2 regions of the Rhodococcus sp. NPDC078407 genome follow, and region 1 is predicted to be linked to the other one. Evidence: predicted binding sites of a transcription regulator. Region 1 holds the regulator's gene; the other holds the start of a gene.
What was found. The regulator LexA, encoded in region 1, represses DNA repair genes until DNA is damaged. The targets are predictions, from matches to a motif close to CGAACANNTGTTCG.

Region 1 (6,080 bases):
ATGCGCTGGTGGAGGGCGAATGGAAAACCCAGCACGCGTTCTTCCACAAGAACCGGGCGCTACTGGACGACGTCGGTGAACTCGAACACCGCGCCCGGCGACGCGACATCGTCGTCGACGACGACGCGCTGTTCGACTTCTACGACGCACGTATCGCACCGGAAGCTGTCTCGGCCCGGCACTTCGACACGTGGTGGAAGAAGGCACGCAGGCAGAATCCACACCTACTCGACTTCACGACCGACACAGTCGTCAACTCCGACGCGGCCTCGGTGCTCACGGGGGCGTATCCCGACGCCTGGCGACAGGGCGAGATCCAGTTTCCGTTGACCTATCAGTTCGAGCCGGGCACTGCGGCCGACGGAGTCACCGCGCGTATTCCGATTGCTCTGCTCGCTCAGGTGCAGCCAGTGGGATTCGATTGGCTGGTTCCGGGGATGCGCGCAGAGTTGGTGACGGCACTGATCAAGTCGCTTCCGAAACCGTTGCGCCGCAACGTCGTTCCTGCCCCCGACTTCGCCGCCGCGGCGTTGGCGGTCATGAGGCCGCGTGCCGAGACTCTGGTGACGGCGTTGGCCCGCGAGCTGTCGAGGGCCGCACAGTGCCACATCACCGCGAAGGACTTCGACACAGCAGCGCTGCCCGACCACCTGAAGATGACGTTCGCGGCCGTCGACCCGGCAGGAAAAGTGTTGGGGAGCGACAAAGATCTGACCGCGCTGCGCGCCCGTCTGTCCGGCGAAGTCGGTCGTCAGGTTGCGAGTGCGGTCGGCGACGCGGAACGCGCACCCACTCTCGCGTGGACCTCGGGCACGTTGGGCCGACTGGAGTCGACCGTCACCCGTGATGTGGGCGGACAGAAGGTCACCGGGTACCCGGCCCTCGTACCGGAAGGACCGGGCGTGGCGGTACGAGTGCTGAGCACACCCGCCCAACAGCGAGCAGCGATGCGCTCCGGTACCCGCACTCTGCTGTTGTCGACGGCACCGAAAGGTACGAAAGCTCTGCTGGCCGGTCTCCCGACTGCGGAACGCCTGGCCCTCGGGCAGAATCCGTACGGCGGAGTCGATGCCCTCCTGGAGGAATGCCGAGTTCTGGCGGTCGAGGAGGCAATGGACGCGCACGGTGGGCCGGTTCGGGATCCGGAGGCCTTCGAGAGACTACGAGCATCGGTCAACGCCGAGGTTCCGCAGCGCACTGCCGCGGCGCTCGCCCTCGTTCGCCCTGTATTGACGGGCGCTCTTGCCGTATCGGGACAACTGCAGACGGCCTCCGGTGAGCCTGCCGAGGATGTCCGCGAACAGCTCGCAGGATTGGTTTTTCGCGGCTTCATCACCGAATTCGGCTCTCGCAGGCTCGCGGACTTGCCCCGATATCTGGCTGCGGCAACCAAGAGGCTGGCCACGCTTCCGAGCAGTGCAGGGCGTGATGCGGCTGCGATGGACGTACTCGACCGCGTCTACGCCTCGTACGGACGGCTACTGGATTCGCTTCCGGACAGCAGAAAGTCCAGCGCCGGTGTGCAGGAACTGTTCTGGATGATCGAAGAACTGCGGGTAGGGCTGTTCGCCCAAGGAATTCGGACGGCGTACCCGGTCTCGGAGAAACGCATCGAGAAGGCGATCGCGGATCAAGCGCGCTGACGAACCGGGCCGTCAGTCGATGTCGGCAGACTCTCGGTGCTTACGCAGCTCGTGAATTTCCTTCTCGAAATCCTCGGCCGAGCTGAACGATCGGTACACGGACGCAAATCGCAGATACGCGACCTCGTCCAGGTCGCGAAGCGGGCCGAGAATGGCCAAGCCCACCTCGTTGCTGGGAATCTCGGCGGAACCGGCGGCGCGAATGGCATCTTCCACCTGCTGAGCCAGGAGATTGAGTGCGTCGTTGTCGACATCTCTCCCCTGGCAGGCCCGGCGTACGCCTTTGACCACTTTCTCGCGGCTGAACGGTTCGGTGACGCCACTGCGCTTCACGACAGCGAGCACTGCGGCCTCGACCGTGGTGAAGCGACGACCGCATTCCGGGCAGGAGCGACGACGGCGGATTGCCTGCCCCTCGTCCATTTCGCGCGAATCGACCACGCGCGAGTCGGGGTGCCTGCAGAACGGGCAATGCATGAAGGAGCCTCCGTCGTAGCCGATGCTCCGACGTCGAACATCTCGGTCGGGGCAGTCAGTCGAGGATACTCAGTCATGACGCACGCAGTGGGACCGGTGGTCATCCGACAGGCGCATACTCGACCACAGCTCCGTCGTGCACCTCGACCACACCGGCCGGCTGCGCGCCGGCATCCGGTGACACGGCCCGGAGATTGGCGATACCGATCAGGCCGGCGGCCACGACGACGACTGCCAGCACCCACAACACCATCGATCGCATCCGAACGGACTGACCGGCGAAGTGCGCCGAGGTCTCGTCGAACTCGCGATCTGCCGCCTCGCGATCGGTGACGTCGGTCCACGACGGCTCCAGCACCGGCAGGCACGGAGTCGTCCGCGCCTCGCGTATCTCGACGGAACTGCGCATCTCGACGGAACTGCGCATCTCGATGGAACTCCGCAGCGCGGGACGAGCACGGCGGCGACGCTCGACGACGGTGGACCGGGTACGGACACCTGCAGTGGTGGGACGATCGGTGGTGATGGTCATCGGAACCTCGTCTTCGCTCATTGGATCGATTGTTCGATCAGGCGTTCGATGGACGCTTGTTCGAAGTTCTATCACGAGCCTCCGACAAAGTCTGTAGAAAACGCGACACGAGTCGAACAGATGTTTGATTCAACAGCTGATACACGCTAGATTCGTGTCAGAAACCACACGCCACACGAGTCGACACCATCAACTCCAGTCCGCGCAGACAGAACCACGCAGACCGGATCCAGAACACCAGCAGGAGGCCGACAGCATGAAGGACCAGACCTCGACGAGGTCGACCACGGGTGCCGAGACGACGGGTTCCAAGACGACGGGTTCCAAGACGACGGGTTCCAAGACGACGGGTTCCAAGACGACCGCCACCACGAAGGTCGCGGCAGGGAAACCGGCCGCGGAGCCGACGCCCAAGGCCATGGAGGTCGGCACCGACATCAGCGCCGGCCTGACGGAGCGTCAGCGCAAAGTGCTCGAGGTCATCAGAGCATCGGTGACCGAGCGTGGCTACCCGCCCAGCATTCGCGAGATCGGCGACGCCGTCGGCCTGACATCGACGTCGTCGGTGGCCCATCAGCTGCGGACTCTGGAGCGGAAGGGATTTCTGCGGCGCGACGCCAACCGCCCCCGCGCGGTCGACGTACGGGGCCTCGACGAGGTGCAGGCAGATCAAGCCGCGGCCGCGGTCGACGGTTCGTCCGAGGAACAGGACCGGTTGCCGACGCCCACGTTCGTTCCCGTTCTGGGTCGCATTGCCGCCGGTGGACCGATTCTTGCCGAGGAAGCCGTCGAGGATGTGTTTCCACTCCCCCGCGAGCTGGTCGGTCAGGGTTCTCTGTTCCTGCTGAAGGTCGTCGGTGAGTCGATGATCGACGCGGCCATCTGTGACGGCGACTGGGTGGTGGTTCGGCAACAGTCCGTGGCGGACAACGGCGATATCGTGGCGGCCATGATCGACGGCGAGGCCACCGTCAAGACGTTCAAGCGATCCAAGGGCGAGGTGTGGCTCATGCCGCACAATCCATTGTTCGAGCCGATTCCGGGCAACAACGCGGCAATCCTGGGCAAGGTCGTCACCGTGATGCGCAAGCTCTGAACTCTGTTCGGACACAACGAAGAAGGGCCGCAGCACACACGCTGCGGCCCTTCTCGTCGGTCCTGAACGATCAGCGGATCACAGATTCAATCCGCGACCGATGATCTCCTTCATGATCTCGGTGGTGCCGCCGTAGATGGTCTGGACGCGAGAGTCCATGTATGCCTTGGCGATCGGGTATTCCTTCATGTAGCCGTAGCCGCCGTGCAGCTGCAGGCACCGGTCGATCAACTTGACCTGATTCTCGGTGGTCCACCACTTCGCCATCGCGGCTTCCTGGACGGTCAACTTGTCGTCGTTGAGCAGTTCGATGAACTTGTCCACCATGATGCGGGTGGCTGTGGTCTCGGTTGCCAACTCCGCCAACACGAAACGGGTGTTCTGGAACTTGCCGATCGACTTACCGAACGCCTTGCGGTCGCGGCAGTACTGGATGGTCATGTCCAGTGCCGATTCCATGGCCGCCGCGGCGACGACGGCGATCGACAGCCGCTCCTGGGGAAGGTTCTGCATGAGGTAGATGAAGCCCATGCCTTCTTCGCCGAGCAGGTTGGCTGCGGGCACTCGAACGTCCGTGAAGCTCAGTTCCGCTGTGTCCTGGGCCTTCATACCGATCTTGTCGAGATTGCGGCCACGCTCGAAGCCGGGCATATCGCGCTCGACGACCAACAGGCTGAAGCCCTGGGCACCCTTTTCCGGGTCGGTGCAGGCCACGACGATGATGAGATCGGCGTTGATTCCGTTGGTGATGAACGTCTTCGACCCGTTCAGCACCCAGTCGTCGCCGTCGCGGACGGCCTTGGTCTTGATGCCCTGCAGGTCGCTGCCGGTGCCCGGCTCGGTCATGGCGATCGCGGTGATCAGCTCACCCGAGCAGAATCCGGGGAGCCAACGCTGCTTCTGCTCGTCGTTGGCCAACTCGATGAAGTACGGCGCGACGACGTCGTTGTGCAGTGTGAAGCCGATGCCGCTGTAGCCGCCGCGGGTGGTTTCCTCGGTGACGATGGCGTTGTAGCGGAAGTCCTTGACTCCGCCGCCGCCGAACTCCTCCGGCGCAGCAGTTCCGAGGAAGCCCTGCTTACCGGCCTCGACCCAGACGCCGCGGTCGACGATGTTCTGCTCTTCCCACTTCGCGTGATTGGGCGCTACGTGCTGTTCGAGAAACTTCCGGTACGACTCCCGGAACAGCTCGTGCTCGGGCTCGAAAAGTGTGCGTTCCACGCAGATCTCCTTGTTCGATGCGCACCGTCGTCGACCACGAGAAAGGGGTGTCACAGCGCGGTCGTCGGTGCGACTGACGTCACCGTTCAACAGTACGTTCGCAGTGCACCGGGGGTCGATGACCAAAACGCGCGCGATCCGTGACCGCCCTCGCTAGCTCCGCCTGCCCGTTCTGCCTCGGGCGAGCGCCGAGACGATCGGGTAGCCGATCAGGATTCCGAGCGAGCCCCACGCGATACCGCCGAGTTCCACCGAGCCGACCGACAGCGTCAGGTCACCGATACCCGCGACGAGCGCCGCGGCGACCACCATGAGATTGACCGGATCGGTGAAGTCGACCTTCGCGTCGGTCCAGATGCGAACGCCCAGCAGTCCGATGAGCCCGTACAGAACCAATGTTGCGCCGCCGATGACGCCGTCGGGCACGGTGAAGATCAGGGCACCGAACTTGGGCGAGAACGCCAGCACGATCGCGGTGACGGCCGCGACCCAATACGCCGCCGTCGAATAGACGCGGGTGGCCGCCATGACGCCGATGTTCTCGGCGTACGTGGTGGTACCCGAACCACCACCGACTCCGGCCAGCGTGGTGGCCAGGCCGTCGGCGATCAGTGCATCACCGGCTACGTCGTCGAGGTTCTTGCCGGTCATTGCCGCTACGGCCTTGACGTGGCCCACGTTCTCGGCGACGAGGACGATCACCACCGGCAGTGCCACCAGAATCACCGAGAGCTCGAACGTTGGTCCGCGGAACTCGGGCAGGCCGATCCAGCTCGCCGCGTCCAGCGCGTCGAGCCGGGCTTGCGCGATGCCACCGGTGACAGCGGCGAACACCCAGCCCACGACGACACCGACGAGAATTCCGAGCCGGCCGACCAGCCCTGGTCCGACCGCTGTGGCCAGCAGGATGGCGACCAGCGTGACGGCGGCGATCAGAGGTTGCGCCTCGAACGACGTGGTTGCGGCCGGAGCGAGGTTGAGCCCGATGAGCACCACCACGGCACCGGTCACGACAGGAGGCATCGCGGCGTCCAACACGCGTCGGCCTGCGACCTTGACGACGACACCGATGGCGGCAAGAACGAGACCTACGCACAGAACTGCACCGAGC
Region 2 (6,080 bases), on a different contig from region 1:
CGCGAACGGCGAGAGCCGCGATCCGGCGTGTCGCAGCGCCTCGGGATCGCGATCGAGCCCGATGAGGTGCAGGTGCGGGTAAGTGCGGAGAAAGTGTTCGGCGTGACCGCCCAGTCCGAGGGTCGCGTCGATCATGACGCGGGGGCCATCGGCCGAATCGATTGCTGGGCCAAGTAATTCGTCGGCCCGATCGAGTCGAACCGGTACGTGCAGAGGACCCGGAGATCGACGGTGGGTTCGTTCGGCGGACGATGCGCTCTCGTCCCGCCCGTCGCCCTCCGTCATGGTTCCTCCCGGTCGTGCGTACGTGCGTCTCGCCCGGGTCCGGGCCATGCGGTTGCCCAGGGGCGCCGGTGCGAATGCTTCGAGGTCCCTGTCCGATAGGGAACCTGGCGTTGGGGAAGAACGTCAGGGTCCTGATCTGCGAAACCTGGCGTTGGGGAAGAACGTCAGGGTTCTGATCGGGCAGAGGCCTCGCTGCACTCGCAGGCGACCTGGGCGGGTTACAAGATTCCTCCGAGCGATTCATCGAATGCGTCGGAGAAGTCCTGCTCGTTCTCGGCGGAGTAGCGGGCCCACGCTTCGTCGTTCCATATTTCGATGAAGTCCATCGAACCGATCACCACGCAATTGCGTTCGAGACCGGCGTAGCGACGGTGCTCCGGGCTGATGGTGATGCGCCCCTGTCCGTCCGGCCTCTGCTCGTCGGTCCCAGAGAAGAACTGACGAACGTAGGCACGAGCTTTGGGGTTGGCACGCGACGCAGCCGTCAGTTTCCGAGACCGCTCCGCGAAGTCTGCCGCGGTGTAGACCGCAAGGCTGAAATCTTGCCCCTTGCTCACCATGACACCTCCTGCAAGCGCGTCTCGAAACTTGGCCGGCAACGTCAGTCGACCCTTGTCGTCGAGTTTCGGCGTGTAGGTACCGAGAAACACTCGCCACCTCCAGCCTCGACTCTCCGCTGCGGACCACTTTACCCCACTCTCCCCCACTTCGAACCATTCACTGCGAGAAAACTTTGGGCGAATACACGTATCCGCAGGCCAACGACGGTGAGACTGCTCGAATCGACGGCTGAAATGTTATGGCTGGGAGTAGCTCCCGCCAGGGATGGAGCGCTGCACCACTGCGATTTCCCCTTCTCGACCAGCGGTTTCACCCTGTGCGAGGAGCAACGATCCAGCTCGAGACGCCGCGGCGCTACTCAGGTGGGGAGAAGTGGGGATTCCTGCTGATGGTGGGGAGAAGTGGGGAGGCCACCCGCAGTGGATGCCTGCAGTAGATACCTGCAGTGGAAACCACGCTGGATACCGCAGTGGGTCGCCGCACCGTGCGTGCGCATCGGCCGACAACGGTCGGGCACGATCGGCGGGCGGCGTGTTCATCCTGTGACAGCCGGAAACGACAACAGCACCTCACCCAAAGGTGAGGTGCTGTGCGTGACGCGTGAAGTTGTACGGGCTGACGGTTGCGGGTCGGAACCCGGCCCGCTCAGTCCTGCTCGAACCTCTTGCGGAACCGATCCTCCATCCGAGAGCCGAAGCTGCCGCCTTTGCGGCCACCCTTCGGCTTCTGACCGGAGCTGCGACCGGAACCTTCGGTGGCACTGTTGTCAGCGCCGCCTTCGTCCGACGTTGCGGCCGTCCCCTTCTTGGAACCGCCGAACAAGAACAGCGCCCCGGCACCGAACATGAACAAAAAGCCGATGAGACTGACGACGAGAAAAGCCAAGCTGTTCGTCGACAACGCAACACCGGCGACGAGCAACACGAGTCCCACGACGAACAACGCGGCAGCCTGAAAACGCCTTCTGCTCGACGCCGCACGAACGCGACCGCCTCTCACATGAGACGCGAATTTGGGATCCTCGGCGTAGAGAGCGCTCTCGATCTGATCGAGCATGCGCTGCTCGTGCTCGGAGAGTGGCACGGTACCTCCCCCTGCACTGATATTGAAGGTCGCTTCGGTTGCGAAACGACGGGAAGCTGACCTTGGCGGCTACCTGTTGTCGATGATACGAGCTGAATCCGCTGCTTACCACCTACTCGGACGATGTGTTCCTGAGAAACGCCGAAGATTTCGAGACGGGCGTCTCGGAAACTACGACCGAACACCGTATGACGTGGCAGTTCACACTGTTCGACCAACTCGGAGAGCTAAGCCGACAACGGTGTGTTCATCGACTCGTCGGACGCGAACCGGGACTGACCCCCGAGTCGATCGTCGACCTCGTTCAGAAAACGACTCACGTGCCGATAGAAATCGTCGGCGTCGAGATCTCCCGTCGTGCTCGATGCACCGGCCTCGACCGCCGCACGAGTGGCCGAGAACGATGCGAAGTAGTCCGACCAGACGGCAAGATCCGGGGCCGCCTTGGCCATCAACACCCACGCGCTCCGCGAACGAGGACGCGCGCCGATCGAATTCGGCAACGATGCCAGTACTGCCGCCGCACCCTTGAGTGCCGCGGCGTAGCTTCCGAGAAAGCGATCCCCCGCATCGCCCTCTCCGATGGACTCGGACAACAGCGCGTCGGCCCGACCGAGCAGAATCCGGGCCTGACGCGGCACCGGCGACCGCACGCCGGCATCGAATGCCTTCGTGATCGTCATACTCGAACACCTCCAGTTCGAATCTCCGGCGCGTACCTGACGCGCCCGGAACCGTGACGAAGCCTTACAGTCGAACTCCGGAGAATCCGACCCACTTGCTCGAGTCGAAAACACCGGCGCACTCGGCCCCGATCATCGAACACCCGTTCGACCCTTTCAATATAGCTCTGCCCACCGACAAGTTGCCGAAGGAAGGGTGAGAACAGTCGTTACCGACGCGCAGACAACGCCCTACCTGGTCGATCTGACGCCCCCGGAGTTCCGCCAGCGGTTACTCGAAGCCCTGTCGATCTACGTCCAGGCCATGGGGTACCCGCGCGGAACCGAGCAGAGCCGGGCCCCGATGTGGACCGAACACCTGCATCGTTCCGGGTGGCGAGCAGTCGGAGCCCTGCTCCCGGCCTCGGATCCGACCCGGCCGGATTCACTGGTCGCAGTCGCCTACGGCTACCACGGAGCACCGCACCAGTGGTGGCATCAGCAGGTGCGCGACGGATTGCGACGCTCGGGGCACACCCCACACGACGTCGAGGTCGCGCTGGAGAACTATTTCGAGCTGACCGAGCTACATGTCCTCCCCAGCGCTCAGGGGTACGGCCTCGGCGCGCGCCTCTGCCGCCGACTGCTGGACGGTGTCGACGCGGACAACGTGATGTTGTCCACACCCGAGGTGGCGAACGAGGACAATCGAGCCTGGCGGCTCTATCGCCGTCTGGGCTTCGCCGACGTACTGCGGAACTTCACTTTCGCGGGCGATCGGCGGCCCTTCGCCGTTCTGGGTCGCCGGTTGCCGCTGGACGGGCCAGTAGCATGAAGGGGTGATCGATGCTGTGGTGGTGGGCTCCGGCCACAATGCCCTGACCTCCGCCTGCTATCTGACCGATGCCGGCTGGTCGGTGGAGATTCTCGAACGCGACACCATCGCCGGTGGCGCAGTATCGACGGTGGAACGCTTTCCCGGACATCGGGTGGACCGTGGCTCGTCTGCGCACATCATGATTCGGCACACCGGCATCATCGAAGAACTCGACCTGGCCCGATTCGGCCTGCGCTACATCGACTGCGATCCCTGGGCGTTCGCACCGGGAGCCGTCGACACCACCGAGCGCGCCATCGTCTTCCATCGAAGCCTCGATCGCACCTGCGACTCCATCGCCGCAGCATGCGGAACTGCCGACGCGCGAGCCTACCGGACGTTCGTCTCGATCTGGGGACCGCGCAGCCAACGCACGATGCGCGCATTCGGCGGTCCGCCCACCGGGTCGAAGCTGCTGCGTTCCTTCTGGGGTCTGGGGGCACCGGACGGTGGCAGCATGCTCTCGCGCGAGTTCCTCGCCACCGGAGATTCGTTACTGGACGAAATGTTCTCGAGCGAACGCCTCAAGGCCGCTCTGGCATGGTTCGGCGCACAGTCGGGACCGCCGATGTCCGAGCCCGGCACCGCACCCATGGTGGGTTTCGCCGCTCTCATGCACACGCTTCCGCCCGGCCGTGCCGTCGGCGGCAGTGGCGCGCTGACCGAGGCCATGATCGCCCGTTTGCAGCGAGACGGTGCCGCGCTCACCCTAGGTGACGCCGTGACCACGCTCGTGCGCCGGTCGGACGGCTGGACCACCAGGACCGCGTCGGGCCGGGAGATCGACAGCCGCGTCGTGGTGGCAGGCTGCCATATCCTGACCACTCTCGACCTGCTCGCCGCCGGCGGGCACGATCCGGCGCAGCTCGCGCGGTGGCGCAGCACGATACGGGTCGGACCGGGGCTCGGTACCGCAGTACGACTGGCCACCGACGCCCTGCCGATCTACCCCAGTGCCGATCGGGTCGAGGACGGCACCCACGGCCTTGCATTACTGGTACGCGACCGCAGCCAACTACGTCTGGCACACGGACATGCACTCGCCGGCGACCTGCCACCCACCCCGGCAGTGCTGGGGATGTCGTTCAGCGCTGTCGACCCCACCATCGCGCCGGCGGGCCAGCATCAGATCTCTCTGTGGTCGCAATGGCATCCGCACACTCTCGCCGACGGTCGACGCTGGCGCTCCGATACTCCCGGCGAACGCTCGCTGGCCGAGTTCGAGGCGGATCGGATCGTCGCCGAGATGGACCGATACGCCCCTGGATTCGCCGATGCAGTGCTGGATCGGCACGTGCAATCCCCGCCGGACATCGAGCGCGAACTCGGGCTGATCGGAGGCAACATCATGCACCTGGACATGTCACTGGACCAGATGATGATGTGGCGGCCTCACCCGCAACTGGCCGGTCATCGAGTGCCGGGGGCCGACGGTCTGTATCTCACCGGGGCATCCACTCACCCCGGTGGCGGGGTCACCGCAGCCAGCGGCCGGTCGGCAGCGCGCATCGCGATCGCCGATGCGCGCGCCGGACGCCGTCGCGAATTCTTCCGAAAGAGGCGAGCATGAGGATTGCACCGATCGTCGTCGCGGCCGCTGCCGTCGGGTGCCAGATCGTCTACCCCCTGGTGTCGGGGCCGACCCGAGACGCCGTGACGGTAGCCGTTGTCGCGTTCCTTGCACTCGCGTCGATCCTGCATGCAGTGCTGCACCGCGGGGCCCTGTGGGCCGTCGTTCTGTTCCTCGTGACGGCAGGCACCGGGTTTGCATCCGAAATGGTGGGCACAGCCACCGGCATCCCCTTCGGCGAATACTTCTACGCTCAGAACCGATTGGGGCCCAGCCTCTTCGACGTACCCGTGGTGGTTCCACTGGCCTGGACGGCCGGCTTCTATCCGATCTGGTGTGCGGTGACCTTCGTCGTCCGCAGACTCGGCCAGACCCAGGTTCGAGCCACCGGTCTTCGGATCGCCGCGGTCGCGGTGGGCATGGTCGGGTGGGACCTATATCTCGATCCCCAGATGGTGACCGACGGCCAGTGGACCTGGACATCGGGTGCCGTCGGCCTGCCGGGTGTGCCGTCGATTCCGCTGACCAACTACCTCGGCTGGCTCGTGGTGGCCACGCTGATGGCAGCGGCCATGGAAACGCTGGACCGTGCCATCGGGAACCGTAGGCCGTCCGGCGAGCCACGGCCGTCCGACGATGCGGTACCCATCGGGCTGTTCATGTGGACATGGCTCGGGTCCGCACTCGCACACGCGGTGTTCCTGGACGGTCCGGAACTTCGCTACTCGGCCGTGTACGGGTTCCTCGTGATGGGTGCGGTCGGCATCCCGCTGGTATCGATGGGTGTTCGCGGTCGCTCGCTTCGACGGCGGTCGCGTGCTGCGGCATCTCGTCCCGGCACCGACACACCTCGCTGACAACCCCTGCCGACTGACATCGGCGCGATGCCCTGGCACGATGTCGCTGTGCAGTCGACATCGCAAACCTCTCACCGAACCCACCGACGACGAGTTCTCTCGGTGGTCGCATTGGCGCTGCTGGTCGCGCCGATGCTCGCCGGATGCCTTCGGGTCCAGGTCACGATGGGTGTGTCGGCGAACGA

Region 2: the regulator LexA is predicted to act here: its motif matches at 2,749-2,762, upstream of ACIGGF_RS00700 (SAV_6107 family HEPN domain-containing protein).

The regions. Positions count from the first base shown of each region.
Region 1 covers NZ_JBITUQ010000032.1:28,640-34,719, reverse strand. Annotated here, with positions in the region: gene hrpA (ATP-dependent RNA helicase HrpA) at 1-1,643, shown strand, start outside; gene nrdR (transcriptional regulator NrdR) at 1,656-2,120, opposite strand; gene ACIGGF_RS23290 (hypothetical protein) at 2,221-2,673, opposite strand; gene lexA (transcriptional repressor LexA) at 3,071-3,748, shown strand; gene ACIGGF_RS23280 (acyl-CoA dehydrogenase family protein) at 3,827-4,969, opposite strand; gene ACIGGF_RS23275 (uracil-xanthine permease family protein) at 5,123-6,080, opposite strand, start outside.
Region 2 covers NZ_JBITUQ010000001.1:151,163-157,242, forward strand. Annotated here, with positions in the region: gene rsmH (16S rRNA (cytosine(1402)-N(4))-methyltransferase RsmH) at 1-285, opposite strand, end outside; gene mraZ (division/cell wall cluster transcriptional repressor MraZ) at 504-935, opposite strand; gene ACIGGF_RS00695 (DUF3040 domain-containing protein) at 1,492-1,929, opposite strand; gene ACIGGF_RS00700 (SAV_6107 family HEPN domain-containing protein) at 2,157-2,612, opposite strand; gene ACIGGF_RS00705 (GNAT family N-acetyltransferase) at 2,809-3,426, shown strand; gene ACIGGF_RS00710 (phytoene desaturase family protein) at 3,431-5,038, shown strand; gene ACIGGF_RS00715 (carotenoid biosynthesis protein) at 5,035-5,895, shown strand; gene ACIGGF_RS00720 (LppM family (lipo)protein) at 5,923-6,080, shown strand, end outside.